DNA from 2 places in the Streptococcus sp. SGI.013 genome. Region 2 is predicted to be linked to the other one. Evidence: predicted binding sites of a transcription regulator. Region 2 holds the regulator's gene; the other holds the start of a gene.
What was found. The regulator NrdR, encoded in region 2, represses ribonucleotide reductase genes. The targets are predictions, from matches to a motif close to ACACNATATATNGTGT.
Positions count from the first base shown of each region.

Region 1: the regulator NrdR is predicted to act here: its motif matches at 4,357-4,372, upstream of nrdH (glutaredoxin-like protein NrdH).

Region 1 covers NZ_JBNPOS010000001.1:91,304-106,711, forward strand. Annotated here, with positions in the region: gene nrdF (class 1b ribonucleoside-diphosphate reductase subunit beta) at 1-922, opposite strand, end outside; gene nrdE (class 1b ribonucleoside-diphosphate reductase subunit alpha) at 1,485-3,644, opposite strand; gene nrdI (class Ib ribonucleoside-diphosphate reductase assembly flavoprotein NrdI) at 3,634-3,999, opposite strand; gene nrdH (glutaredoxin-like protein NrdH) at 3,999-4,226, opposite strand; gene acnA (aconitate hydratase AcnA) at 4,500-7,178, shown strand; gene ACQRDX_RS00420 (citrate synthase) at 7,165-8,283, shown strand; gene icd (NADP-dependent isocitrate dehydrogenase) at 8,287-9,480, shown strand; gene ACQRDX_RS00430 (phosphocarrier protein HPr) at 9,705-9,968, shown strand; gene ptsP (phosphoenolpyruvate--protein phosphotransferase) at 9,973-11,706, shown strand; gene ACQRDX_RS00440 (NADP-dependent glyceraldehyde-3-phosphate dehydrogenase) at 11,873-13,297, shown strand; gene ACQRDX_RS00445 (DEAD/DEAH box helicase) at 13,354-14,436, opposite strand; gene ACQRDX_RS00450 (Gfo/Idh/MocA family protein) at 14,429-15,408, opposite strand, start outside.
Region 2 covers NZ_JBNPOS010000006.1:54,646-70,053, reverse strand. Annotated here, with positions in the region: gene mltG (endolytic transglycosylase MltG) at 1-1,616, opposite strand, end outside; gene ACQRDX_RS02795 (GNAT family N-acetyltransferase) at 1,712-2,206, opposite strand; gene murC (UDP-N-acetylmuramate--L-alanine ligase) at 2,263-3,594, opposite strand; gene ACQRDX_RS02785 (hypothetical protein) at 3,611-4,246, opposite strand; gene ACQRDX_RS02780 (DEAD/DEAH box helicase) at 4,331-7,420, opposite strand; gene der (ribosome biogenesis GTPase Der) at 7,627-8,937, opposite strand; gene ACQRDX_RS02770 (NADPH-dependent oxidoreductase) at 8,954-9,667, opposite strand; gene dnaI (primosomal protein DnaI) at 9,664-10,548, opposite strand; gene ACQRDX_RS02760 (helicase loader) at 10,549-11,712, opposite strand; gene nrdR (transcriptional regulator NrdR) at 11,699-12,193, opposite strand; gene ACQRDX_RS02750 (HAMP domain-containing sensor histidine kinase) at 12,354-13,850, opposite strand; gene ACQRDX_RS02745 (response regulator transcription factor) at 13,850-14,539, opposite strand; gene ACQRDX_RS02740 (YceD family protein) at 14,675-15,214, opposite strand; gene ACQRDX_RS02735 (TetR/AcrR family transcriptional regulator) at 15,214-15,408, opposite strand, start outside.

The DNA.
Region 1 (15,408 bases), on a different contig from region 2:
CTTCAACACTACCAAGCAGATAACCATTTCCAACTTGTGAGAAGAAGTCGTGGTTAGATGTTCCTGTTGAGATACCATTCATGACGATAGGGTTAACATCGTCTGCTGTATCAGGAAAGAGAGGATCTTGTCCAAGGTTCATCAAAGCCTTATTGGCATTGTAGCGAAGGAAGGTCTTAACCTCCTCGGTCCATCCAACAGGATCATAAAGTAGTTCAGTGTAAGCTTCTTCATTTTCATAAAGCTCATAAAGCAGATCATACATCCAGTCACGGAGTTTATCTTGTTCTTCCTCACTAAGCTCATTAAAACCAAGCTGGAACTTGTAGCCGATATAAGTTCCATGCACAGACTCATCACGGATAATCAACTTGATAATCTCAGCAACATTGGCTAATTTATTATTTCCAAGGTAGTAAAGTGGCGTGAAAAAACCAGAGTAAAAGAGGAAGGTTTCTAGGAAAACAGAAGCCACCTTGCGCTCAAGAGCGGTACCATTACGGTAAATCTCAGTAACGATGCGGGCTTTCTTTTGGAGAAACTCATTTTCTTCTACCCATGCAAAAATAGCTTCAATCTCAGACTTAGTGTTAAGAGTTGAAAAGATAGAAGAGTAGGATTTGGCATGGACAGACTCCATGAATTCAATGTTGTTTAAGACAGCTTCCTCGTGTGGGGTACGGACATCTTTTTTGAGTTGGCTCATGCCCACCTCTGATTGCATGGTATCAAGTAGGGTCAGACCACCAAAGACCTTTCCTACCAAGTCTTTTTCCACATCAGAGAGCTTGCGCCAATCATCAAGGTCGTTTGACAATGGGATGCGGGTATCTAACCAAAACTGTTCCGTCAACTTTTCCCAAGTGGACTTATCAACAGCATCCTCGATTTCATTCCAGTTTATGGCTTTATAGTAGGTCATGAAGAACTCCTTATTGTTTGATCTTAATTGAAATATTATACCATATTTTAGGTAAAATTGCTTTTGAAAATCATCTTCTCTCAAAGCAAAATGAGAGGAGGCTAAGGGCAAATACCCCACCTCCTCTGTAGCGTTATAGCTTGTTTATCTTTTTAATACCTTTTAATGTGGCAGAAGTGCCCGATCTTTTTAGATTTTTAAACGGGCTTAGTATCTTTTTAATTGAACTCGCCCTAAAATCCTTGTGAAAATGTTGTACTTTCTTGTGTCTTGCGACCCTGCGTAAGTCTCCCATTTTCCTACGGATTTTTAAACGGGCTTAGTATCTTTTTGAATCGAACTTTTGTTACAAGACTGGACAAAAATGATTACTTTCGTTGAGTATGAGATACTCTACGTCAAGTTCCTATTTTTGTCAGGTCTTGCTTAACACAAAAGTATCTTGTTAATTGAACTTCGAGCGAAAGTCTGTGAGAAAATGATAGCTTTTCCTTGGACCTGCCTGTCCGTCGTCAAATCTCCTATTTTCTCTTTGACTTTTTTGCTCTTAGTATCTTATTTTTTAAATTACGCAACTTTCACATTGGTTTGAGCCGACTTCTGCACCGTCATCGGTATAGGTGCGGACGTAGTAGATGGATTTGATGCCTTTATTGAAGGCGTAGTTACGAAGGATAGAGAGGTCACGGGTAGTTTGCTTACTTTCTGTTTTCCACTCGTACAGTCCTTCTGGAATTTCGCTACGCATAAAGAGGGTCATGGATAAACCTTGATCCACATGTTCTGTTGCAGCGGCGTAAACATCAATGACCTTACGCATGTCCATGTCATAAGCAGATGTATAGTAAGGGATGGTATCTGTTGATAAGCCGTTAGCAGGATAGTAGATTTTACCGATTTTTTTCTCTTGACGCTCTTCGATGCGTTGAGTGATAGGGTGGATCGAAGCAGAGCAGTCATTGATATATGAGATAGAACCATTTGGTGCGACAGCAAGACGGTTTTGGTGGTAAAGTCCATCTTTCATGACAGCTTGGCGCAAGGCTTCCCAATCTTCTGCTTGAGGGATAAAGTGCCCTTCAAAAAGTTCTTTAACACGGTCTGATTGCGGTGTAAAGCGACCAGTCACATACTTATCAAAGTAAGTTCCATCTGCGTATTTTGAGTTTTCAAAATTATGGAAAGTGACACCACGTTCACGCGCAATGTTGTTAGACTCAACCAATGTCCAATAATTCATGAGCATAAAGTAGATATCAGTAAATTCAACGGACTCAGGGCTTCCGTACTCGATATGACGTTTAGCCAAGTAAGAGTGAAGTCCCATCGCCCCTAACCCAAAGGTATGCGCTTGAGCATTACCATTTTTGATACTTGGGACAGCATCAATACTTGAGCTATCTGTAACAAAAGTAAGGGCGCGTGTCATGGTACGGATAGATTTCCCAAAATCAGGTGAGGTCATCATGTTCAAGACATTAGTTGACCCTAAATTACATGAAATATCGGTTCCCATTTGTAAAAACTCTTGCTGGTCATTGATGAGACTCGGAGTTTGGACTTGAAGGATTTCTGAGCAAAGGTTACTCATCACGATGCGGCCATCAATAGGATTTGATTGGTTAGCTGTATCGATATTGATGACATAAGGATAACCTGACTCTTGTTGGAGTTTTGAAATTTCAGTTTCAAGTTCACGTGCATTGATCTTAGTTTTTGTAATCTTAGGATTAGCAACTAATTCATCGTACTTTTCCGTGATATTGATGTAGTTAAAAGGCACACCATATTCTTTTTCGATAGAGTATGGGCTAAAGAGGTACATGTCCTCATTTTGACGTGCTAATTCATAAAACTTATTTGGGATGGTTAGACCCAGTGAGAGAGTTTTTACGCGAATTTTCTCATCGGCATTCTCTTTTTTAGTGGAAAGAAATTGCATGATATCTGGATGGAAAACATCAAGATAAACCACACCAGCTCCCTGACGTTGGCCAAGCTGATTAGAATAAGAAAAGCTATCTTCAAAAAGCTTCATCACAGGAACGACACCAGAGGCAGCGCCAGCATAGCCCTTGATAGGAGCACCAGCTTCGCGGAGGTTACTCAAAGAAATCCCCACTCCACCACCGATACGCGACAATTGCAGAGCAGAGTTGATGGAGCGGCCAATAGAGTTCATATCATCTGTTACTTGAATCAAGAAGCAAGAAACCAACTCTCCACGACGACTACGACCAGCATTTAGGAAACTAGGTGTCGCAGGTTGGTAACGTTGATGAATCATCTCTTTTGCCAAATCACGTGCCAACTCTTCATCACCATTTGCAAAGTAAAGGGCATTAAAGAGAACACGGTCTTCAATACTTTCTAGGTATTCTTCACCATCATTCGTTTTAAGGGCATACTGTTGATAAAACTTGTAGGCAGCCATAAAGGATTGGAAACGAAAATCAAGTGAGTGGAGATAGCGTGAGAGCTCTTCGATAAACTCTGGACGATAATTTTGAATAAACTCCGATTCAATATAGTTTTCTTCAATTAGATAGGTAATTTTCTCAGTAATCGAATTAAATTTTTTAGAATAAGGTTTTACATTTTCAAGGAAAAAAGCACGAAGAGCTTCCTTGTCCTTATGGAGAGGGATTTGCCCATTGATTGGACGGTTGATTTCATTGTTTAGGCGGAAGTAAGAAACATCGCCGATAGATTTAAGACCCATGAGATAAGATTCCTTTTACTTTTTCAACATCTTCAGGTGTTCCGTTAAATTCAAATTCATATAAAACGGGAATACCATAAGTTTTGGCATAACGACGAGCAACATGACAAAATTCTGGTCCAAAATTTCGGTTACCAGACCCCATCAGTCCCCTCATATAGTGATGGTTGCTTTCAACAAAGCGATCGAGAAACTCTAGCCCATCTTCATAAGTAGGGGTGATAAGGATAAAGTCTTCATCTAAAAGAAGGGTTTCTTCTTGTCGTTTGATTTCAATGATTTGCTCTTGAGGTAAATTTAACTTTTTGACAAAACGTCTAGTCTGTCCCGTAAGAGAATAAAAAGCCAATTTCATTAGTTTAAAATTTCTTTTAATTTAGCAGGCTGAAAACCTGAAAAAACAACCTCTCCTGCTTCAATGACAGGTGCAGAGGTGAAGCCTAGGCTTTTAACATACTCCACCTTATCTGGCTGCTCATCAATATTGATTTCTTGGAAATCCGCTCCATTTTGCTCTAGAAATTTTTTAGTCATTTTACATTGCATGCAATTATTTTTTGAAAATACTGTAATAGCAGCCATTTTTCGTCACTCCTATAAATTTTTATTATTCTTGCTAAAAAGCACCCTACTAGAATACCCAAAAATGGATAAAAAATCAAGTAGATAATTTGCTAATTACACTATATCTAGTACAAGATAAGAATAAAATCTACTAGATATAGTGTTTTATGCGGGTATAAATATTTTTTATAGCATTTGTTACTTTTTCTAACATCTAAGGTGATTTGTTAGTAGATATAACATCTTTTGTGGGGTATAATGGAGGTCAATTCTTAATAAAGGAGATGAATTATGAGGGATTATCAGTCGATTATTCAAGTTGATGGCAAAAAATATACATACATTGATTTGAAAAAAATCAGTCAAGACTATGGTGTAGAGCTTTCTAGCCTTCCTTACACTATCCGTATTCTACTTGAAAGTTTATTCAGAAAATATGATGGTTTAGATGTGACAAAAACTCACTTAGAAAACCTTCTTTATTTTAATCCTCAGTCTCCAAAAGGTGAGGTTCCTTTTAAGCCTAGCCGAGTAATTCTGCAAGACTTTACGGGAGTTCCTGTTGTGGTGGATCTGGCAGCGATGCGACAAGCCGTGGTACAGCACGGAGGAAATCCAGACTTAATTAATCCAGAGATTCCAGTAGATTTAGTGATTGACCATAGTGTTCAAGTAGATGTAGCTGGATGTGAGTCGGCTCTGTCAGAAAATATCACTTTGGAATTCGAGCGAAATGATGAACGTTATGCTTTTTTGAAATGGGCAGAGCATTCTTTTGAAAATTATCGAGCAGTTCCTCCAGCCACAGGTATTATCCATCAAGTGAATATTGAGTATTTATCAGATGTCATTATTGAAAACGATGGTTTCCTCTACCCTGATTCCATGTTTGGAACAGATAGCCACACGACAATGATTAACGGTATCGGTGTACTTGGCTGGGGTGTTGGAGGGATTGAAGCAGAAGCTGCGATGCTGGGAGAGGCTTCTTACTTCCCAGTTCCAGAGGTGGTTGGGGTGCGTTTGATTGGTAAACTACCAAAGACAGCCACAGCAACAGATTTGGCCTTGAAAGTCACACAAGTTCTTCGTTCTGCCAATGTGGTTGGGAAATTTGTAGAGTATTTTGGCTCAGGGTTAAAACACCTTAGTTTAGCTGATCGAGCTACCGTAGCCAATATGGCTCCAGAATATGGTGCAACCTGTGGCTATTTCCCAATTGATGATGAGACCTTGACCTATATGAGCTTAACCAATCGGAGTCAAGCGCAGGTTGAACGAACTGAAACATATGCTAAAGTGAATGGTCTATTCTATGATGACAATACAGAAGCTCAATATAGTCAAGTGATTGAGATTGATTTATCTCTTATTGTTCCAAGTATTTCAGGACCTAAACGTCCTCAAGATTTAATCTCCTTGGATCAGGCAAAAACAGCCTTTGAAGATGCTCTAGTAAGAGAAGAAGGGGTACAAGGCTTTGGATTGACCAAAGAAGAATTAGATAAAACAGCCACAGTTATCTACGATAATCAAACAGAAACCATCAAAACAGGGCATGTGGCTATTGCAGCGATTACCAGTTGCACCAATACCTCTAACCCTTATGTATTAATGGCGGCAGGTTTACTGGCTAAAAAAGCTGTTGAAAAAGGTCTGAGCGTATCAAAAACAGTGAAAACTTCCCTAGCACCAGGTTCTAAAGTGGTCACAGGGTATTTAAAAAATAGTGGTTTGCAAGCTTATTTAGACCAACTAGGTTTTCAAGTGGTGGGCTATGGCTGTACGACTTGTATCGGAAACTCAGGTCCTCTTAGCCCAGAGGTTTCAAAAGCCATTTTAGAAGAAGATTTGTTGGTCAGTGCAGTTTTATCAGGGAATCGAAACTTTGAAGGTCGTATTAACCCGTTGGTTAAGGCAAACTTTTTGGCAAGTCCTCCCTTAGTAGTAGCCTATGCTCTTGCTGGAACAACCCATATTGATTTGACGTCAGATCCTTTAGGGTTTGATGAAAAAGGCCAAGCGGTTTATTTAGTTGATATCATGCCAGATGAGAAAGAAGTGACAGCTTATATCGAAAAATATGTCACGCGTCAGCTTTTCCAAGAAGAATATGCTCAAGTTTTTACGGATAGTGAGAAGTGGAATGCCATTCCTGTGACCTCTAGTCCAACTTATGATTGGGATCAAGCTTCAACCTATATTCAAAATCCACCTTATTTTGAGACTTTAGATCAAGAAGTAAACCTAGCTCCTTTAAAAAATATGCGTGTTTTAGCCAAGTTTGGAGATACTGTAACCACGGACCATATCTCTCCAGCTGGAAATATTGCTAAAGGTAGTCCTGCAGCTACTTATCTTGAAGAGCATGGCGTAACGTATCAAGATTTTAATTCCTATGGTAGCCGTCGAGGAAATCATGAAGTGATGATGCGAGGGACTTTTGCCAATATTCGTATTAACAACCAATTAGCAGAAGGGAAAATTGGTGGTTATACGCAGTATAAGGGAGAGATGGTTTCGATTTACGATGCGGCCATGGCCTACAAAGAGAGTGATGTTCCTACATTAATTATTGCAGGACGTGACTATGGCATGGGGTCAAGTCGTGACTGGGCTGCAAAAGGGACCAGTCTTTTGGGAGTGAAGGCTGTTTTAGCTGAGAGCTTTGAGCGTATTCATCGTTCTAATTTGGTGATGATGGGAGTTCTTCCTCTTCAGTTTTTAGAGGGGCAATCCGCTGACAGCTTAGGTTTGACAGGTTTTGAGAGCTATGACATTATTTTGCCAGATACTCTAGAAGTAGGGGCCTTAGTAACGGTTTGTGCTAAAGATGACAAAGCTGAAAAAGTCTTTCAAGTTCGTTTACGTTTTGATGCGGATGCTGATATTCGTTACTATAAAAATGGTGGGATTTTACCAATGGTAGTCCGTAAAAAATTGAAGGGAGCAGGCTATGACGCAAGCTAATGGATTAAAAGATATGATTGCCTGTGATACAAGGATTAGCTCAATTGTTGATGACCGCTTATCGTATGCGGGCTATAGTATCTCAGAATTGATGGACAATAATGCCAGTTTTGAAGAAGTCATTTATCTTTTGTGGAATTTACATCTGCCAACACAAATTGAGCTGAAACATTTTGAAAAAGAACTGCGTGCCAACTATGCGATTAGCGATGCAGTGGAGCAGTGTATCTTGATTCAATCACGTCAACACCTTCATCCGATGAGTGTCCTTCGCTCAACTGTGAGTCTTTTGGGGGTTTATAATGTTAAGGCTGAGGAGAATGGTGTTGAAGCAACCTATGAACAAAGTATTCAGTTGATGGCTAAGATTCCAACTATTATTGCCACTTTCGCCAGATTACGTCGGGGAGAGATTCCAATCGCTCCTAGAGAAGATCTTGGGTTTGCAGCGAACTTTCTTTATATGTTAAATGGGAAAGAACCAAGTGAGCTAGAAGTTTTAGCGATGAATCGGGCTCTAGTCCTTCATGCTGACCATGAATTAAATGCATCAACCTTTACAGCGCGTGTTTGTGCTTCTACTCTGACGGATATTTATTCTTGTGTTACGGCGGCTATTGGTGCTTTAAAAGGACCTTTACATGGTGGTGCTAATGAGCGTGTTTTTGAAATGTTAAAAGAAATTCGCGACCAAGGAAGTACAGAAATTTATCTGAAAGAAAAGTTGGATTCTCACGAAAAAATCATGGGCTTTGGCCATCGTGTTTATAAAACTCAGGACCCTAGAGAACCTTATCTTCGTCAAATGGCTAAGGAACTAACAGAAGGGACAGATGAAGCGATTTGGTATGATTTGTCTCGAGAAGTTGAAGATTATATGAAAAACAGCAAAGGGCTGATTCCTAATGTCGATTTTTATTCGGCGACGGTCTATCATGTGTTAGGGATTGATAGTTCTATTTTTACTTTGATTTTTGCCATGAGTCGAGTTTCAGGTTGGATTGCACATATTCAAGAGCAAAAGAAAAATAATAAGCTGATCAGACCACGTTCCAATTATTTAGGACAAGAAAATCTTGAGTATATTCCAATTGGAAGGAGATAACATATGAAAATTGAAATGAAAAACAATCACCTACTTGTCCCTGATACTCTTACAATTCCTTATATTGAAGGTGATGGTGTTGGAGTGGATATTTGGAAAAATGCAAAAGAGGTCTTGGATGTAGCTATCGAAAAAGCTTACAAAAATAAACGGCGAATAACTTGGAAAGAGTTACTCGCAGGTAAAAAGGCCTTTGAGCAAACAGGAGACTGGTTGCCTAATGAAACACTGAAGACTATTTCTGAATATTTGGTTGCAATTAAAGGACCTTTAGAAACACCAGTCGGTGGAGGACGGCGTTCTTTGAATGTCGCGCTTCGTCAAGAGTTAGACCTTTATGCCTGTGTTCGACCAATTCGCTATTTTAAGGGAGTCCCTAGTCCTTTAAAGGAGCCTGAAAAAACCAATATAACCATCTTTCGTGAGAATACAGAAGATATTTATGCAGGGATTGAGTGGGAAGAGGGAACAGAAGAAGTTGAAAAACTGATTTCATTTTTACAAGAAGAAATGGGTGTCGATCGTATTCGTTTTCCTAAAAGCTCAAGTATTGGAATTAAGCCCATCTCAAAAGAAGGATCGGAGCGTTTGATCCGTTCAGCGATTGATTACGCCCTAGCTCATGGTTTATCTAAGGTCACTCTTGTTCATAAAGGGAATATCCAAAAATTCACAGAAGGTGGCTTTAGACGTTGGGGATATGAATTAGCAGAAAGAGAATATTCAACAGAGCTGGCAAAAGGACAGCTTGAGATAACAGATGTGATTGCTGATAATTTCCTACAACAAATCTTATTAAACCCAGATCAATATCAAGTGGTTGCTTTAACTAATTTAAACGGTGACTACGCTAGTGATGCTTTAGCAGCTCAAGTTGGGGGAATAGGTATTTCTCCAGGGGCTAATATTAACTATCAAACAGGACATGCTATTTTTGAAGCGACCCACGGGACAGCTCCAGATATTGCTGGTAAAGATTTGGCAAATCCATGTTCCCTTCTTCTTTCTGCCTGTATGCTCTTAGAATATATTGGATGGAGTGAAGCGTCAGATCTAGTGACAGGAGCAATCGGACAAGCTTTTCTCAATCAAGATGTTACTTCTGATTTTGCCAGTCAGTTGTCAAAAGGAACAGGGCTAACAACAAGCCAATTTTGCCAAAAATTAATAGAAAACATCCATAATTCAATAGAATAAGCGATTAATATGCTAATGTTATTATTGAACATTAGCATATTTGCGTCAAAACGAGAAATTATATAGTAGAAAAATGTGAAAATCAGGAAAGGGATTTCAGTTTTTTTCCTAAAACAATGTTTTTACCTTGAAAAGCAAATAGCACTATGGTATAATATAGCATTGTAAGGGTTATCATTTTATGAAAACCTAAAAATTCAAACAGAAAAAAGGAGAACCATAACATGGCTTCAAAAGATTTCCACATCGTTGCAGAAACAGGTATTCACGCACGTCCAGCTACTTTGCTTGTTCAAACAGCTAGCAAATTTGCTTCAGATATCACTCTTGACTACAAAGGTAAAGCAGTTAACCTTAAATCAATCATGGGTGTTATGAGTCTTGGTGTTGGCCAAGGTGCTGACGTTACTATTAACGCTGAAGGTGCAGATGCTGATGATGCTATCGCAGCTATCGCAGAAACAATGACAAAAGAAGGATTGGCATAAGACTATGACAGAAATGCTTAAAGGAATTGCGGCATCTGATGGTGTTGCTGTTGCTAAAGCATATCTACTTGTTCAACCGGATTTGTCATTTGAGACTGTTTCAGTCAATGATACAAATGCAGAAGAAGCTCGTTTGGATGCAGCCCTCGAGGCTTCACAAAACGAGCTTTCTGTTATCCGTGAAAAAGCAGTAGGTACGCTTGGAGAAGAAGCGGCACAAGTATTTGACGCTCACTTAATGGTTCTTGCTGACCCAGAAATGATTGGTCAGATCAAAGAAACGATTCGTGCCAAACAAGTTAATGCTGAAGCAGGACTTAAAGAAGTAACAGATATGTTTGTTGCCCTCTTTGAAGGTATGGAAGATAATCCATATATGCAAGAGCGTGCAGCAGATATCCGTGACGTTGCTAAACGTGTTCTTTCTCACCTTCTTGGTGTAAAATTACCAAACCCAGCAACGATTGATGAAGAGTCAATTGTGATTGCACACGATTTGACACCATCAGATACAGCACAATTAGATGCAAACTTCGTTAAAGCTTTTGTAACAAACATTGGTGGCCGTACAAGTCACTCAGCTATCATGGCGCGTACCCTTGAGATTGCAGCGGTACTTGGTACAAACAACATCACAGAAATTGTAAAATCAGGGGATGTTTTAGCGGTTAACGGTATCACTGGTGAGGTGATTATCAACCCAACAGAAGAGCAAATTGCAGAATTTAAAGCAGCAGGTGAAGCTTATGCTAAGCAAAAAGCAGAGTGGGCACTTCTTAAAGATGCACAAACTGTTACAGCTGATGGCAAACACTTTGAATTAGCTGCTAATATCGGTACACCTAAAGATGTTGAAGGGGTCAACAATAACGGTGCAGAAGCTGTTGGACTTTATCGTACAGAGTTCTTGTACATGGACTCACAAGATTTCCCAACAGAAGATGAGCAATACGAAGCTTACAAGGCTGTTCTTGAAGGCATGAATGGTAAACCAGTTGTGGTTCGTACAATGGATATCGGTGGGGATAAAGAACTTCCTTACTTCGACCTTCCACACGAAATGAACCCATTCCTTGGTTTCCGTGCCCTTCGTATCTCTATTTCTGAAACTGGTAATCAAATGTTCCGTACGCAATTGCGTGCCCTTCTTCGTGCATCAGTACATGGTCAACTTCGTATCATGTTCCCAATGGTTGCCTTGTTGACAGAATTCCGTGCAGCAAAAGCTATCCTTGAAGAAGAAAAAGCGAATCTTAAAGCTGAAGGTGTAGCAGTTTCAGATAATATTCAAGTGGGTATCATGATTGAGATTCCTGCAGCAGCCATGCTTGCAGACCAATTTGCCAAAGAAGTTGACTTCTTCTCAATTGGTACAAACGACCTTATCCAATACACAATGGCTGCAGACCGTATGAACGAACAAGTATCATACCTTTACCAACCATACAACCCTTCTATCCTTCGCTTGATCAACAACGTTATCAAAGCAGCACATGCTGAAGGTAAATGGGCTGGTATGTGTGGTGAGATGGCTGGTGACCAACAAGCTGTGCCACTTCTTGTCGGAATGGGACTTGATGAGTTCTCTATGAGTGCTACATCAGTTCTTCGTACGCGTAGCCTTATGAAGAAACTTGACACTGCTAGAATGCAAGAATATGCAAACCGTGCATTGACAGAATGCGCAACAGCAGAAGAAGTTCTTGAACTTCAAAAAGAATACGTTAACTTTGATTAAAAATTAAGAGAGAACAAGGCTATTAGTCTTGTTTTCTTGTTATTCTGATCAAAAAAGTTACTTCTTGCAGTTTATGTCAAAATTTTCTGAATTTTAGTGTAGCAAAACCTTGAAAAATATATTTAAAATGATAAAATAGTCTTACTATCATTAAAGGAGAGTCCTAATGACACAATATAAAAACTATGTCAACGGAGAGTGGAAACTTTCTGAAAACGAAATTAAAATATATGCTCCTGCTAATGGTGAAGAGCTAGGTTCTGTACCTGCTATGAGCCGTGAGGAAGTAGATTATGCTTATGAGTCAGCTAAAAAAGCCCTTCCAGCTTGGCGAGCACTTTCTTATGTTGAGCGTGCCGCTTATTTACACAAGGTAGCAGATATCTTAGAACGTGACCAAGAAAAAATCGGTACTATTCTTGCAAAAGAAGTCTCTAAAGGTATCAAGGCTGCTATCTCAGAAGTTGTACGTACAGCAGATCTTATTCGTTATGCAGCTGAAGAAGGTGTCCGTTTATCAGGTGAAGTCCTTGAAGGTGGAAGTTTTGAAGCAGCAAGCAAGAAAAAAATTGCGGTTGTTCGTCGTGAACCAGTTGGTTTGGTACTTGCGATTGCTCCATTTAACTACCCAGTAAACCTTTCAGGTTCTAAGATTGCACCTGCTCTTATTGGAGGAAACGTTGTTGCCTTTAAACCACCAACACAAGGTTCAATTTCAGGTCTTCTCTTAGCTGAGGCTTTTGCAGAAGCAGGATTACCTGCTGGTGTCTTTAATACTATCACTGGTAAAGGTTCTGAAATTGGAGATTACCTCAATGAGCATAAAGCAGTTGATTTCATCAACTTTACAGGCTCAACACCAATTGGTGAGCGTATCGGTAAGATGGCTGGTATGCGTCCTATTATGTTGGAACTTGGTGGTAAGGATGCGGCTATCGTTCTTGAAGATGCTGATCTTGCTAAAACTGCTAAAGATATTGTTGGTGGGGCGCTTAGCTACTCAGGTCAGCGTTGTACTGCGATTAAGCGTGTTCTTGTCCTTGAAAGTGTAGCAGATGAGCTTGCAGGATTGATTAAAGCAGAAGTTGAAAAACTAACTGTTGGAGATCCGTTTGATAACGCAGATATTACTCCTGTTATTGATTCAGGTTCAGCAGATTACATTGAAGGTTTGGTTCGCGATGCCCAAGAGAAAGGTGCTACTGAATTAACACCATTCAAACGTGAAGGCAACCTTCTATGGCCAACTTTATTTGACCATGTTACAACAGATATGCGTGTTGCTTGGGAAGAGCCATTTGGTCCAGTTCTTCCAATTATTCGTGTGAAATCAGTTGAAGAAGCTATTGAAATTGCGAACAAGTCAGAGTTTGGGCTACAATCAGCAGTCTTTACTCAAGATTTCCCTAAAGCTTTTGCAATTGCAGAGAAACTTGAAGTTGGTACAGTGCATATCAACAACAAAACACAACGTGGAACAGATAACTTCCCATTCTTGGGTGTTAAAGGTTCAGGTGCTGGTACACAAGGTATCCGTTACTCAATTGAAGCAATGACTCGTGTCAAATCAGTGGTCTTTGATATTCAATAATCATTATAAATCAAAAAAACTTCTATCCTTGAAAGGATAGAAGTTTTTTATTGGAGTTACAAAATAAAAAGTTGTTGGTTTTTCAATTTTACTTCCTTGACGGTAGCATATTTTTTAAGTTGCTTTAATTCTTCTTTATGAGTAACAAAAGTAATAACGATACCATCTTTTCCCATTCGTCCTGTACGACCAGCGCGATGGGTATAGGCTTCTTTATCTCTAGGAACTTCAAAATTGATGACATATTCTAAGTTATCCACATCAATTCCTCTAGCGACAAGGTCAGTAGCTAAAAGAAGCGATAATTGATGGTTCTTAAATTTTTCAATAATAACTTTTCTAAACTTGACATTAATATCACTAGCAAGAGATACAGCATTGCTATTAGCAAATTGCAAACGCTCCTCAGCTGCTCCTAAATCTGATAAACTATTAAAGAAAACAAGGGCACGAAAATCAGATATATTGGAGAATTTTCTTAACAATTCTAAACGTTCGCGTTTATCTAGCAACATATAATAGTGTTTGGTTTGGCTCTCTTCTTGATTGCTAACATCAATTTTAATTGTATTTTCTGCGAGTTTAGTTTGATCGATTTTAGAGGTTGCACTCATGTAGATGAGTTGATGTTCACGTGGAACCCGTCTTAAGATATTATCCACAAAATGGAACTGTGACTCACTGAGGAGTTCATCAAATTCATCCAAAACGATGGTATCTACATTCATCATTTTAATTTTTTTAAGTTTAATCAACTCGAACACACGTCCAGGAGTACCAATGAGAATTTCAGGTCCCTTTTTTAGGCGTTCAATTTGTCTTTTTTGACTAGAGCCAGATAAGAAAAGCTGTGCTACCAATCCTAGAGGGTCGGCCCATAATTTGGTTACCTCAAAAATTTGACCAGCCAGCTCTGTATTAGGAGCTAGGATAAGGAGTTGTTGTGATTTTTTAGGCTTCAGTTTTAAGAGACTTGGCCATAAATAAGCAAGGGTTTTACCTGTTCCTGTAGGACTAATCCCAAGTAGGTTATCTCCAGATGTAATGGGATCAAATGCATTTGTTTGGATAGGAGTGAAGGTGTCAAAATTGAATTGCGCCATCTGGTCTTGCCAGACTTTAGGAAATTGGTTAATCATAATCTGCCTCAAATCTAATACCAGCATCTTGTCGCATGGTAAAAAGGGTGTGGCTGACTCCTTGAGCCAGCTCTAATAAGGAGTGATAGTGTGTTAGGTCATTTGATTTGATAATATTGGAAAAACAAATGACTTCTTCTAGCATAGGATGCTGGAGGTTGTTAAGGGAGAGCTCTTCACAAGCCCCATCGTGTTTTTTAAAAGTTACCGAGCTAATTGCTTGGATGTGATTCAGAATAAGCGTTCCATCTGTTGTATAGATTTCTGCAGGTAAGGTAGTCTCATAGTTTTTACCTGTCTTGATGCTAACACGAAAGTCTGGGTAAATAAGGTTACCATCACCATTGATATCAACTCCAGAATCAAGTAAGCTCGCCGTATAGTTTGCTAAAAGTGGTTTTCCAAATAAATAAATAGCAGCATAGATGGGATAAACACCTAAGTCAGCTAGGGCCCCTCCTGAAAATTTAGAGGAAAAAATGTTTGGATGCTCACCATTTAGTAGGGCTTTCATTTTTGAAGAATATTTAGCATAATTGAAGCTTGCTCCGATAATGGTTTTATGAGATAGAAACAGTTTAACGGTTTCAAGAGCTTTTTCATGGATATTTCTTGCGGCTTCAAAGAAAAAAACGTGATTATCTTTAGCCAATTGAAGAATCTCTTGGAGTTCTTTTGGTGTTGAAAACGCTGGTTTTTCAACAATCACATGTTTTTTTGCTTTGATGGCAGCCTTAGCTTGTTCAAAATGAATGGAATTCGGGCTTGCGATATAGATGATGTCAAGATCACTGGTTAGAAATTCCCTTAAATCTGTAAAAGTGTCACAATTTGAATAATTTGTGATAAAAGTTTCAGCCGTTTCCTGATGTCGAGAATAGACAGCGACTAATTGATAAGCGCCTGAAAGGCGACAAGCTTCGATAAAATGATGGGAGATACTTCCTGTTCCAATGATACCAAGTTTTAACA
Region 2 (15,408 bases):
GAAGATAGAGTCAAAACTTCATTGACTGTCATGTTTTGTTTACTGATACTATTATAATATGGATCTAAATTAGTATCCATAGCTGCAATCATTTGCTCAACAAGATCTTCCAAAGTAGTATCTTCGTAATAATCATACGTTGCGGGGTAAAGATAACCTTCAAGTTGATACTTCACATCTGATTTTGATGGGAGACTTCCTAACAACTGTGGATACTTCTCTACCATACTAGCAATAAAACTATCATCCTGAATCAGATTTAAAAACTCCTCGCTCGTAAATGGTGTCTTATCACTTGTGGTCTTTGTATTGACGTTATTAGAAATAGAGGCTGCGATTTGCTTAATAGTATAGCCTTCTGTAATACGAACTTTACCAAGAGCAGGACTAACTGGTTCAGAAGTCCCACCTTTTTGCAATTCTTTTGCAATTTCCTCTACGGACATATTCGGTTGTAAATTATAGTAACCGCTCTTGAAGTTAGCAAAGTTTTTAAACTTAGTGTAATAGTTGAAAACAGATGAGCTCTTAATCAAACCTGCTTCTTCTAAAATATTTCCAATTAACTTATTGCCTGCACCTTCTGGCACCTCAATCTGAACATATTCTGTTGATTTACTGTTGACTGGTGCCAAAGAAGTAGAGATATAACGATAACCAACAAAAGCTGTCGCTAGAGTTAGAAGTACGATAATCGTGACTAAAATTGCTGAAATACGCATGGCAATCACATTTGTTTTTCGTTTTCTCATAGTAGTTGTGTCTACTAGACCTTCCTCTCTGTCATCATTTGATGGCATTAATGCCTGATTTTCTGATTGATCATCTAGATGATCAATATCAATCACAAGCTCCTCTAATTCAGGTTCTTCAACAAACTGCGGCTCCTCTACCGAAATATTTTCGACTAATCCAGCTTCATTTACCTGATCTGATGTTTCACTCAAGACTTGCTCTTCTACGAACTCCTCAGTACTAGATATCGTATTTTTAGAAAGGTTTTCTTGAGCTAACACACTTGCAAGCGAAGCTTTAGCCACCTGTTGAGGTGTTTCGGCCAAATCAGAGCTTACTTCAGAAAAAAGACTATCTTCCTCTTTTTTGAAAGCTGTTTCTTTATCAGAAAATGAATCTGATTTTTGGGAAGCTTGCTCACTAGCTGCTTTTTTATAAGCTTCTTCTCTAATTTTCTGTGCTTGAGCGATTTTTTCAGCTACTTTTTGAGCTTGTCTTTCAACCTCAACTCGTCTAGCTTCCTCTAACGCCAACTTACGCTCTTCTTCTTGAGCACGTTCTTGTGCTTCTTCTTTTAAGCGCTCCAATCTTGCATTTTCTTCAGCTTGAAGTCGAAGGGCTTTTTCTTTTTCCTCTGCTTCTTTTAAAGCTTTGGTTAGCTCCTCTTCACGACGTTTAGCTTCTTCTGCTAATTTAAGTTCTTCTTCACGACGACGTGCTTCTAATTCAGCTTCAGCGATAGCGAGCTTCAACTCTTCTTCTCGAGCTTTTGCCGCTGCCAAAGCAGCCTCTCTCTGTTCATTGGCTTTCTTGATATCTTCTAAAATTTTCTCTTTAAAGCTTCTGACTTCTTTTTGTTTATCGTCAAAATTATCGGTCAAAATATGGCCTCCTAATCATTGTCAAACGCCATTATACCGTAATCCATTCACAAAAGCAATATTTGGGATTATTTGTTACAGTTTCTTAACACATTTTAATGAAAATAAGGGTTTTCCCAAACCATATTATACCAAACGCTACCACCATGGTTAGACTCAGATAAACCTCTATCTTCAAATCCATTCATACTATAATAAGAAATTAACTCATCATGACAAGTCAATGTAATCCCTTGCCGATGAGTTGAAACTGCTAAGTCTTTCATAGCAGCTAGAAGGGCTGTTCCAACACCTTGCCCCTTAAAATTGGCGTCAACCGAAAGACTGGTAATAGCGATATAGCCACCTTCATGATCATTTTCTTTCACTTCATGAAAGAGTTCATCAGTAATATACTCATGTGGAATAACGGGACCCTCAATGTAACCTGATATTTTTCCACCTATCTCTGAAATAAGAAAAGTATCACTAATTTTTTTTACCCTCTCCTCCATAGCTTCTGGAGTAGCGGCTTCATTTTCTGAAAAATTAGCTTGTTCAATGCGAATAATGTCTGCTAAATCTTCTATTTTTGCTTGTCTAATGATCATATTTCCTCCTAAATAAAGACTTAAGCCGGAATAAATTATCCCAGCTTAAGTATTTTTTATTGATTATTTTGTGTCAAATTAGATAATAGTTCCTCAAACGAGCGTTCGTAGAGCTGAATATCTCCTGCCCCCATAAAGACATAAACAGCATTATCGTGGTTAAGAAGCGGTGAGACATTTTCAACGGTCACAACCTTAGCAGGCTTACTAATTTTCTCTGCTAAGTCTTCAACTTTTACTTCTCCTTTATCCACTTCACGCGCACTACCATAGATTTGAGCTAAATAAACAGAGTCTGCTTCATTTAGAGCTTGCGCGAACTCATCTAAAAGGGCAATCGTACGTGTAAAGGTGTGAGGTTGGAAAATAGCCACAATCTCTTTACTTGGATATTTTTGACGTGCCGCATCTAAAGTCGCAATAATCTCCGTTGGATGATGGGCAAAGTCATCAATAATAACCGTTTCATTAATCAATTTTTCAGAAAAACGTCGCTTTACTCCTGAGAAAGTTTTCAAATGCTCTGCCACCAAAGCCATATCAAAACCTTCAATATATAGGTTTGCAATCACAGCTGTCGCATTTAAAATATTGTGACGCCCATAAGCAGGAACATGAAATTCTCCCAAAACCTTATCTTGAAACTTCACTTTAAAGTTAGAACCTGATGTTGAACGTTTGATGTCATAGGCTACAAAATCATTTGCTTCATCAAATCCATAGTAATAAATTGGGGCATCTGAGGTAATCTGACGAAGTAACTCATCTTCACCATAGATGAACAATCCCTTTTGAATCTGTTTTGCATAGTCGTTAAAAGCATTAAAAACATCATCAATACCCGTAAAATAGTCTGGATGATCAAAATCGATATTGGTAATAATGCTGTACTCTGGATGATAAGGCATAAAGTGACGTTCATATTCATCTGATTCAAATACGAAATATTGACTATGTGCCGAGCCTCTACCAGTCCCATCACCAATCAAAAAGGAAGTATCTGTAATATTTTTCATCACATGTGCCAATAAGCCTGTTGTAGAGGTTTTTCCATGTGCTCCTGCCACTCCAAAGCTTGTAAAGCGACGCATAAACTCACCTAAAAATTCGTGGTAGCGTTTAAAAGGAATCCCGTTAGCAACGGCATAAGCAACCTCGATATTATTATCTGGACGAAAGGCATTCCCTGCAATCACTTCAATATCATCTGAAATATTAGACTCGTCAAAAGGAAGTAATGAAATACCTGCTTTTTCCAAACCGTGTTGAGTAAAATAATATTTCTCAACATCACTCCCTTGTACTTGATAACCCATTTGGTGTAAAAGTAGAGCTAGTGCACTCATTCCTGAGCCTTTAATGCCTATAAAATGATAGGTTTTCGTCATGTTTTCTCCTTTAATATCAATCTTCAAATCGAGTCAGATTTAGTTCTTGAGCCACCCTTTTTTCAGTTTTTAACTGCCTATCTGGATAATTGTAAATCTGACTTTTCTTTAAGAAATCATAGTTATTTTTCTTTTTAGTAGTATTCTTTTGATTTTTAGGTTGCTGATAGTGACTAGGTAGCTCTGCTAAAATATAATTTTCTTGTCTCAGTTTCTCCGAAAAACGTGACAATTCTGTCACAGACTGAGATGATTTTGGCATTTGACTAGACTGCTTTTGAGATTTAACCTTTGGATTCGATTCCATTTTTGTTGATGAAATGGCTTTACTCGATAACACTGGATTGGTTTTTATTTTATTGGATAAATAATCTTGACGCTTTCTTTTCAAATCGCGTTTAGAATTTTCCCTCATCTGTTCAGCATAAGTCTTATCCTCAGATACCACCACTTGTGATACGCTAGTTTTTTCTTCCTTTATAGCCGATGAGATGGGACGCTCTTGTAAAATATCTTGATAACCCTTGTCTTGATAAGTACCATGGATATTAGTAATTAAATCCTCAGTTTCATATAATTTCATGATTTTAGGTTGCTCAACAATAATTTCATGATCAGCTACCAAGGGAAATTTTCTCTTTTTACGATCCATGCTACCCTTCCTTTCTATAGCATTCCTATTATAAACTAAAATAGAAAACTTTTCAAAATTTATCTTTTCATTTATAAAAAATAATCACGTCATTCCAAGGATCTCTTTTATTTCCTCTATTGTCATATTAGATTGTGTCGCATCTCCATCAAGGACACTGGCGACCAGATGTTTCTTGCTTTCTTGTAACTCTAAAATTTTCTCTTCAATTGTTCCGCGTGTAATCAAACGATAGACCTCAACATTTTCTCGTTGACCTAAACGATGAGCACGACTAATCGCTTGCATCTCTACAGCTGGATTCCACCAAAGGTCAATCAAGACAACCGTATCAGCTCCCGTCAAGTTCAAACCAACCCCACCTGCTTTTAAAGAAATCAAAACCAGATCTTTTGAGCCACTGTTAAATGCCCTTGTAATCTCTTGGCGTTGATCAGCAGGTGTAGAACCTGTGATTTTATAACTTGTCAAACCAATCTTAGTCAACTCCTCTTCTGCAATATCTAGCATTCCTCGAAACTGAGAAAAGACCAGTGCTCGGTGACCACTATCTTTAATTTGTTGCAGGAGCTCTCTTAAACTGTTAATCTTTCCTGACTCTCCTTCATAAGTCATAAAAAGTTTAGGAGTATCACAAATCTGGCGAAGTCTAGTGATACCTGATAAAATCTCAATTTTACTGCGATTAAGATCCGAATCTGAAGCACCTTTAATTCTTTCTTGCATTTGTCTTAATTGTGCGAGATAAATCGCTTTTTGACTATCTGCTAACTCATTAGTATAAGTCGTTTCTATCAAATCAGGTAACTCAGGTAGAACATCTTCTTTTTTACGTCGCATCACAAAAGGTTTAATATAACGCGATACAGTTTTTGGATCTAATTTTAAAAATGTTTTCTTATTAGGAAGTAAGCCTGGTAAAACAATCTGAAAAATCGACCAAATTTCCAAAAGCTTATTTTCCACAGGTGTTCCAGATAAAGCAAAGCACTGCTTGGCTTCAAAATCTCTTAAATGTTGAGCAATCTTGGTCTGAGTATTTTTCATCACTTGTGCTTCATCTAAGATTAAATAGTCAAACTGATACTGGCGATAAACCTCAAAATCTTGCCTAAAAGAAGTATAACTTGTGATGGTGACCTGATGTGCTTGCTGAATAAGCTCATCGCGGTTAACTTTAGAGCCGTATGCGACAACCACGTCTAAGTCTGGTGAGAATTTTTTAAATTCATCTTGCCAATTATAAATCAGACTGGAAGGCGATAAAATTAAGACCTTAGATGCCTTAGTTAATTTAGAAGATAAAAAGGCAATGGTCTGGAGGGTTTTTCCTAGTCCCATATCATCTGCTAAAATCCCACCAAAACCATAGTGATCTAGCATAGATAGCCACCTAACTCCTGATAATTGATAATCTCTCAACTCCGCTTGAACTCTTAAACTTGGAAGAGGGTAATTTTCTGGGTGTGTTAAGTCCTGTGCCATCTTTTTAAAATCATCTGAAAAACTAATATTAGATATATTTTTAAAATGATCTGCAATTTGATAAGTGGCTACTCCTGATAACTCTAAATGCCCATTAACTGCTGCTTTGGCACGTAATTTTTGGAGGACTTGAGCAACTTTTTGAGTCTCTTCATCAAATAAAATCAACTTTCCTGATTGACTAATAAAATAAGGTGCATTTTGATACAGTGCTGTCAAGGCCTCATCCACATCATCTTCTACAATATTAGAAAAATCAAATGAAACATCTAACAAACTTCCCTTGGTTGCTATTGATACTCTTGGTTTTTCTTCTAAATGGAAACCCGCTAAGGTATCACCGATATAGACTTGACCGATTTTTCTAAAACGATTAAGCGTTTCTTCAAAAAAAGTATATAAGTCAGATGGTAAAAGTGGGGCGCGATAGGCTGAAAAATAACCCTCGAAACCTGCTTGTACCATTAAACGCTTGATTTTTTCCTCTTTTTTAAAATTACTAGCAAAAGGGAGTGACAACAGACTATCTTCTGTCACTACTTCTAGTTGCCCATAATCATAACGCAAAGATAAACTAATTTCCCCTGTGTTTAAACTATCAAAATAAAATTTGGGAGTAAAATCACGAATTTGAAAAGTTTTAGGAGCCTCAACTTGACCAACCTCTTGAAAATCCAATAAACTAGCTGCTAATTTTGCTTGTTCTTCCAAATTAAAACGAAGATACTTTGCCCCATCCTCATCTATTGGAAGGGTTTTTAAATTAGCCACCAACTTTCTTTGCTTCTGATTCAAATGATAAAAAATACCTTTATAAAAAAGATAGCGGTGATCAAATAAACTACTATAGTCCTTTTCTTTAATCATCAATTCAATGTACTGGCGATGCACGTCAATTTTAAATTGAATCAGCCCTTCTTCTCCCACCAAATCGTGAATGGTAACCTGCTTATAAATTTTATCAGCATAAGTTAATTGAGATTCTGGTAAGGCCTGTAGTAACTCTAAGCCTTCTTCAAAATATCCCAAGGGTAAGGCCAAATGTCTAGAATGATTTGGTAAAATATGTTCACTATCTAAACGATCACCTCGAGGAATCACGCGCCACAAAAACGTAATCAATTCTTGACTTGAGGCATCAAAATTCAACAAAGACAACGGTTCATAATAATTTTTTCCGATTTGATAAAAAGATTCTTCCTCTATGACCAGTAAAAAAGCTCTAATATCACGGATGATATAGCTTCTCTCATCTGGTAAGCGACGAATGCGTAAGGTCCACCAAATATCATTGGTATATAAACTTTGTTCACCAACAGCTAACAATTGGTAACGCAAGGTATCATCATCATTTAGAGATAAGTGATCAAGAAAACGACTTCCAAATGAAGTGATTGCCTGTGTTGCCTGCTTTTCTTTCTTTTCTTCCTTAATACCAGAAACCAGTTTTTGTCCTTCTGAATCATTTTTCATAAAATATTCTAAAGCGGCTTGATGAAGACAGTATTGTTTAGATTTAAAGAAATCACATTGGCAATTAACTTCCTCTGTATCCAAAGAAAATGAAATCATTTTACCATCTACCATCGCTTTAATGACCGAATCTTTTTCTTCTATTAATTCAAATTTTCCCGATTGATATAACTCAATCCCCTCGTTACGAATTCGCCCTGGGATAAGTTTAGCCATACTGATACCTCTTTTTCTTTATCCCTCTATTATAGCATACTTTAAAAATAAAAAAGAAGTTAAGCTGATCTTAACTTCTCACGGTTGGGGTTTGATATTATTTTTCTGCGTCCATTTTAAGCTTGCCTATCTCAAATAAAAAGTAAGATAAAAATCTTTCTCTACTTCTCTTAGAAAAAGCTAGCACATTTATGTTGCAGAAGCTTTTATTTTCGTTTACGTGCAATCAAATGAATCGGTGTTCCTTCAAAGACAAAAGCTTGACGGATTTGATTTTCTAAGAAACGAAGGTAAGAAAAATGCATCAACTCTTCTTCATTAACAAAAATCACAAAAGTAGGTGGTTTCACTGCAACCTGAGTAGCATAGAAAATTTTAAGGCGTTTTCCTTTATCTGTTGGCGTTGGGTTAATTGCTATAGCATCCATAATAACATCATTTAAAACAGCAGATGGAATGCGCATATTTTGATTTTGACTGATGCGTTTAATCATTTCTGGTAATTTGTGTAAACGTTGTTTCGTCAAAGCAGAAACAAAAATAATCGGAGCATAGGAAATGTATTGGAAATTATCACGGATATCATCTTCCCATTGTTTCATGGTATGATTATCTTTTTCTAGCGTATCCCACTTATTAACCACAATGATAATCCCTTTACCAGCTTCATGTGCAAATCCCGCAATACGTTTGTCATATTCTCGAATTCCTTCTTCCGCATTAAGCACCATCAAGACAACGTCAGAGCGATCAATCGCACGCATGGAACGCATCACAGAGTATTTTTCTGTATTTTCATAAACCTTACCAGATTTACGCATTCCTGCTGTATCAATCATAGTAAACTCCTGCCCATCACTATCGACAAAGCTTGTATCAATAGCGTCACGTGTCGTTCCAGCAATAGGACTTGCAATCACACGATCCTCTCCTAAGATGGCATTAATTAAGCTTGATTTTCCGACATTTGGACGACCAATTAAACTAAACTTGATAATATCTGGATTTTCTTCTTCTTCCTCAGTTGGAAGATTCTCTACAATCGCATCTAAAACATCTCCTGTTCCAATACCATGAACAGATGACACAGGATAAGGATCTCCCAAACCAAGTGCGTAAAAATCATAGATATCATTACGCATCTCTGGGTTGTCTACCTTGTTAACCACTAAAATAACTGGCTTGTGGGTACGATATAAAATCTTTGACACATACTCATCAGCATCTGTCACCCCTTCTTTACCAGATACTACAAAAACAATGACATCTGCCTCACTCATCGCAATATCAGCCTGGTGTTTGATTTGCTCCATAAATGGTGCATCGACATCATCAATACCTCCTGTATCAATGATTGAAAACTTACGGTTCAACCATTCGGCTGTTGTGTAAATACGGTCACGGGTTACCCCTTCAACGTCTTCTACTATAGAGATACGCTCACCTGCGATACGGTTAAACAAAGTCGATTTTCCGACATTCGGACGCCCGACAATAGCGATAGTTGGTAAAGCCATAATACTCTCTTTCTTGTTACAATAGTTTATGTTTTTTTAATAATTTTTCTGTTTCTTTTTGCTCAGCCTGTCCAAATTGTGAAATCAGGCGTTCAGACCAAGTTTCCGTTTGACGATCACCCGCATAAATCCTTTGGACTTCATCATAAGCCAGCACTACAGATGAATCCTGTTCCTTATACACTTCATCAAAGACGACAGCTTCTTTTGGCAAGCGTGGTTTAACAGGATGTTCTTGCGCAGGTTCTCCAAGTGCAATACAAAAAATAGGATAAGTATATTCTGGAAGGTTAAAGCAAGTCGCGACGTCCATAGCTTTGTGGCGAATCATCCCAATGAAAACACCTCCGTATCCCATACTCTCTGCTGCAAGGAGACAATTTTGTCCCGCTAAACTTGCATCAACAGAGGAAATCAAAAGATTTTCACTCCCTCTAGCATCAAAAGCCGTTTGATGTAAATCAGCTGCCTTACTCGCTCGGTTCAAATCACCTACAAATAATAAAATCGCCTGAGCTTGCAAAATAGCAGGTTGAGGGGTGAGTTGATAAAGTTCCTCTTTTTTCTCTGCAGAGGTAACAACAATGATAGAATAGGATTGAAAATTTTTCCACGAAGATGCTGCTCTGCCTGCCTCAATAATCTGATCTAATTCATCAGCTGCTATTGGACGATTAGTAAAACGCCTAACAGAAGTATGTTTTAACATCAAATCAATCATATCTGTCATCTACGATTCTCCCCTTCTAAATGCAATTCTGTAGCCAAATAACGTATGCGTTCCATCACACGCTTGGCTTCCCAAACCTCACCATCAGCTTTGCCAGAAGATAATTTTTTCTCCAAATCAGCCATACTATAATTAGACGTAAAAAAAGTTGGCAGATTTTCAAGCATACGGTACTGTAAAATAACTTGTAAGACCTCATCACGTATCCAAGCACTAGCTTGTTCTGCACCAATATCATCTAAAACTAAAATTTCAGCCATTTTAATGCGATCAATCTCTTCTTTGACATTCCCTGTTTTGATGGCATGTCGAATATCAATCGCAAAGCTTGGAAAATGAAGTAAAGTGGTGCTTAACCCTTTTTTCTCAGACAAATCTCTCGCCAAGGCAGCTAACATAAAGGACTTGCCAACCCCCATGTCACCATAAAGGTATAGACCTTTTGTTATCTGAGGAAAATGCTCTACAAAACTCACAATAGCCTCAAAAACTTCAATACGCTTAATATCATCAAGCATAATATCTTCTAGCCCAATTTGTTTATATGACTTAGGGAGATTAACCAGATGAATACGATCACTCACTGCCTGCTTTTCCTGCGCTTGATGATGTTCTTTCGTTTCCTTATAAGAGACATCAGCATAGCCTTCGTTCATCACTAATACAGGCTGATAGCCTTTAGCAATATAAGCCTCATCGCCACGATTAAAACGATCACGCTCCATACGAAACTGATTCAGTTTTGTTAAACTCAACTGTACCTGATCAGGAGTTAGACCTTGCTCTTTTATAAACATGGCCACATCTGGATCTTTTAAAATCTGCTCTTTTAGCTCTCTTGGGTTAAAACGTGTGGGGTATTGGATGCTTATCTTTTCCATCTAGTCCTCCTTTCCCAAATCTCTCAGTCGCTCTAGGGCTTTTTGCCGGTAGGCTTCTAGTTTTTCTTGCTCATCTTGACTGGTTTGATTTTGATAATTTTGATTACTCCATTTAGGGATATTGGTTTTATTCGTTTTTTCTTTTGCTTGAGATTTTTTCTCTCCGACAGACCGAAGATACTTCATCGCATCATCAGCTCGCGAAATCCCCTTACTCACAAAATCATTGGCTAATTTTAGCACATAGTTTTTATGCAAATTCGCAGAGTGAGTCTTATTCATGGTATAGAGTACCATAATGTTGATCACTTCATCAAGCAATCCCATCTGAGCCATTTCTGCTAAAATTTTAACTTCATCTCTCGTCACTATTGCCTGCTTTGGCTTTTTAATTTTAGCTAAAAATACCTCAGGACTATCTTCTCTGGCTTCTTTGATGACAATTTTTTCTTTCTCACTAAAGTCATTGGTGGAAGGGGAATTCTGACTTTCCCTTTTAGCCACCATTCGTGAAACTAAAATCTTATTTTGACTAGCTGTTTCTCTCGCCAATTGATAAGTATCATACCATGTTAATTTATAACGCTCAGATAGGTTAAAAATAGCTACTAGATCCGTTTCTTCATCCGTAAAACTAAGCCCATCTCTTCTCATCAACCGTTTAAAACTATCTAAATCAAAATAGTTTTTAGCTACCTTTGGATGCTCTGATGGAACAATTTCTCCTTGATTTCCAAACACTTCCGAAAACTTCTTAGAAAGATTTCTAGCCTCTGGAATCTCTTCGTCCATCTCAGAAACTGCAACTTGTCCAATAGCCCCTTCTAATAAATGACGATACAGAGCATGTGATAGGAAATTTTCTTTAGATAAAGGCGCTCTGACATCAATGATATAAGCTTGACGATCTTGATAGAAACGAACAAGATCTAGAGCCGTCAAAACTGCCAAAGCCTCCTCGAATCGTTGCATGTTATAGAGAGTATGATTTAAAATCTCATGAAAGGCATGTCGCTTTTTCCCTTGATCATAAAAAGCTTGTAAATAGCAATATAAAATATAAGCATCAGCTTTAATAATGGGATAATACAGTTGCATCGTCAAAGGATCAGCAACCTCTATCCTCCCTTTATCAAGATAGTAGAAGGAATCATTCGCTCGCATCTTTATCTAATCTCTTTTTCTTTGTGCGCATACTTTTAGTCAACTGGTGCAACAACTCTTCCAACTCATCGACATCTTTAAAGCTACGATAAACACTTGCAAAACGAACATAAGTAATCTCATCTAAATCCGCCAACTCATCCATCACTAGATTCCCAATAACCTCACTGGGAACCTCATTATCATAGTCACTGCGAATCGTCTGCTCAATACGAGCAATAGCTTGGTCGATCACCTCAGCTGATACTGGACGTTTTTGAGCACTCCTTATAATACCTGTATAGATTTTCTCGCGAGAAAAGGATTCTCGCGTCCCATCTTTTTTTACCACAACAAGCGGAATATCCTCTATTCTCTCAAAAGTTGTAAAACGGTAATGACACTGGTCACACTCTCGACGACGTCTAATGGTCGTTCCTTCTTCTGCTTGACGACTATCAATCACACTTGATTTATTACAATTACATTTTGGACAACGCATGAAAACACCCCTATCTCCCAAAGAATTCGTATTCTTTATTGTATCATATTTTGAAGCACAATAAAAGAAAGTAAGATACGACAGTGTTTTTAAAAGGATACATAAAAAAGGTTGGATTGCACCAACCTCTCAATAGAAATATCATCTATGATGCTAATGATCATTTTTCCCTTACAATAGGGATGCGCAACATAAACTCTGTTCCTTTATCAACTTCGCTCACAACATCTATCTGACAATGATAAGCTTCCACAATTTCACTCAAAATAGATAACCCAATTCCTAAACCAGCTTGTGTACTTACACGATGGCGTGACTTATCAGACCTATAAAAGCGCTCAAAAATATGCTGTAAATCTTCTTTAGAAATTCCTTCTCCCTGATCTTTAACCCTGATCAAAGCATACTGTTCCTCTAAACCTATTGATAAGTCAATAACCTTTTTATCTCTAGAATATTTAACAGCATTATCCATTAGGATAGTCAACGCTTGTTCAAAATGATTTTTATACATCTTAATCATAATAGGCTGAGCCATCTGATCACTTAAGGTGATGTCAAAATCAGGGTGTAATCCTTTAAAGTTCCCCACAATGGCAGCACTGGATGTTTGAACTATACAAGTATCATTTTGATGCTGCTCAAAACTTCCTGTGATACGCACCATCTCAAGCATATCATTAATCATGATATTCATACGATTAATTTCTACTGAACTAACCTCTAAGCTCTCTTCTAGAATTTCAGGATCATTTTTCCCCCAACGCTGCAACAAATCTAAATGACCCTTAATCACAGCGATAGGAGTTCTAAGTTCATGACTGACATCGCTAATAAAACGAACTTGGCGATCATTTTGCTCACTCAACCGCTCCAGCATCTGATTATAAATATGAGCTAAACTTTCAATCTCATCGCCAGTATGAATTTCTACACGCTTAGATAAATCTGAAGGATTTTTCACAACCTCACGCATGGAAGCATTTAAGGCATGGACAGGACTTAAAAAACGCCTAGAAAACTCAACAATAACTAGCTGACCAATAATCAAAATAAAAATTTCCATGACAACCAAAAAAAATAACACACGATTACGAATATTATAATAAACTTGTAAATTTTGAAATATTTGAATATAACCTATAATCTTTTTAGAGTTGGATTTTGCATAAATCGGCTTAGTCAGCACATATCCTTTCACGTTACTGTAGGCCGTTGAATAAATCTCCCCAACATATCGTAAGGTTGGAGGATTTTTTTCAGAATCTGTTGTAAAAATTAATCGCTTTTGACTACTGTAAATATAAGCTTGTTGTGTTGATATCAAGACAGAGGACAAATCTCTCATTTCTCGAAAAATATGATGTTCCCTAATCGATTCTTGAACCTTCACCACATCAGAATCTCTATGCGTATAAAGATAGTCTGATAAATTATCTAAAGTCAACTCCTTATCAATCTCAGACAATTCCGTACTCAACTTTTGACTATTTGCTTGAAGTGTCTCTTTTTCATGATTTAATAATATATAATTCATAGAAGCATAAGCCAAAAGTGTTACAATAGTAAAAATAAACAGAAAAAGGAAAAAAGTCGTCACAGACAATTTTCCTTTTAAACTAGCACGGTGATAATACTCACGTATTTTTTTTAACATTATTTTTCACGTACCACATATCCCATTCCACGAACGGTCTGAATATAACTTTCACGTCCTGGGACATCAATCTTACCACGAAGGTAACGAACATAAACATCGACAACATTAGTCTCAACCGCTTCATCATATTTCCAGACACGTGAAAGCAACTCCTCACGTGTCATTACTCGATTGACATTACTCATCAATGCGTTTAGCAAGTCAAACTCACGTTTTGTCAATGGGATAGTTGTGTCACCACGAACCACTGAACGATTTTGACTGTCAATCTTTAAGTCACGATAAATAGCTGAACCATCAGAAAAGGATTTTTCACTTTCAAAATCTTGACGACGGAAAGTCGCACGAACCCGTGCTAACAACTCCTCAATCGCAAATGGTTTAACAATATAATCATCAGCACCTCTATCAAGACCAGACACGATATCCATCACGGAATCACGCGCTGTCATCATAATCACATAAGTCGTTTTTTCTTGACGAAGTCGACGTGTTACTTCGTACCCGTCCATCTCTGGTAACATCAAGTCTAAAAGAATTAAATCAAAATCATCATCTATTGCTTGCTCTAGGCCGCTACGACCATCATGAGCAATCGTTACCTCATATCCCTCATGTTGCAACTCCAGAGAAACAAAGCGAGCGAGATTTTTTTCATCTTCAATAATTAAAATTTTCTTTACCATTTTCACCAACCTTCTTCCTTTATAGGATATCATGAAGTTATCATCACATCCAAACTTAACGCATCGGTATAATTATACTATCTCTTGTTAGTTTTTTCAATCATTTTTAAAGCAAAATAATTATTTTACATCAATTCACTCATCACTGTCAAATAATTTGCTCAGAGAAGCAAATGGACTAGACTCGGCTTTTTTTTCTTCTTGCAAATCCTTGTACTGACTCTCTGTCAAGACCGACCACGATTGACCTGAGGGCATGGTATCATCGTTTTCTTCTTCAGTCGTCAAAACTTTCATTGGAATATTAAGAATAATATTATCCGCAACACTCTCCGACAAACTGAGAGTCGTTCCATCTAGAACTAAGACTAAATCTTCATCTACTAAATCTTGCTTAGCAACCAGTTCTTCAGCTGAAACAAAAACTTCTACAACCCCATAGGACTGCTCTAACTCAACAGGTGTCATAGATCGACTTGAAGGGAGAACCAAAACATACGACAACTGATACTCCAAAAGGTATAGTCCATTTTCATAAATCAACTGGCCTTTAGCCAAGATATCTCTAATATCCAAGATTTCACTGTTACGATCTTGTAACTCTTCTTTTAAATCCAATTGCTCTTCAAAGGTTATTCCCTCAGGCTTTTTTTTAACATCTAAAAGATTAAATATCATAGTTTTCCTTCTACCAACTCATTTAAGGTAATTTGACGCGTTTCTCTAATAATCTCTAAAATTTCCTGAGCAGACCTGGGCTCTCTTTCCTCCAACCAAGTTAGGATGATAGAAATAATACTCATCACACTCAGATTGATGATATACTGATCCGGCAACTCAGGAAACCTATTTTCTAATTCATAATCTTC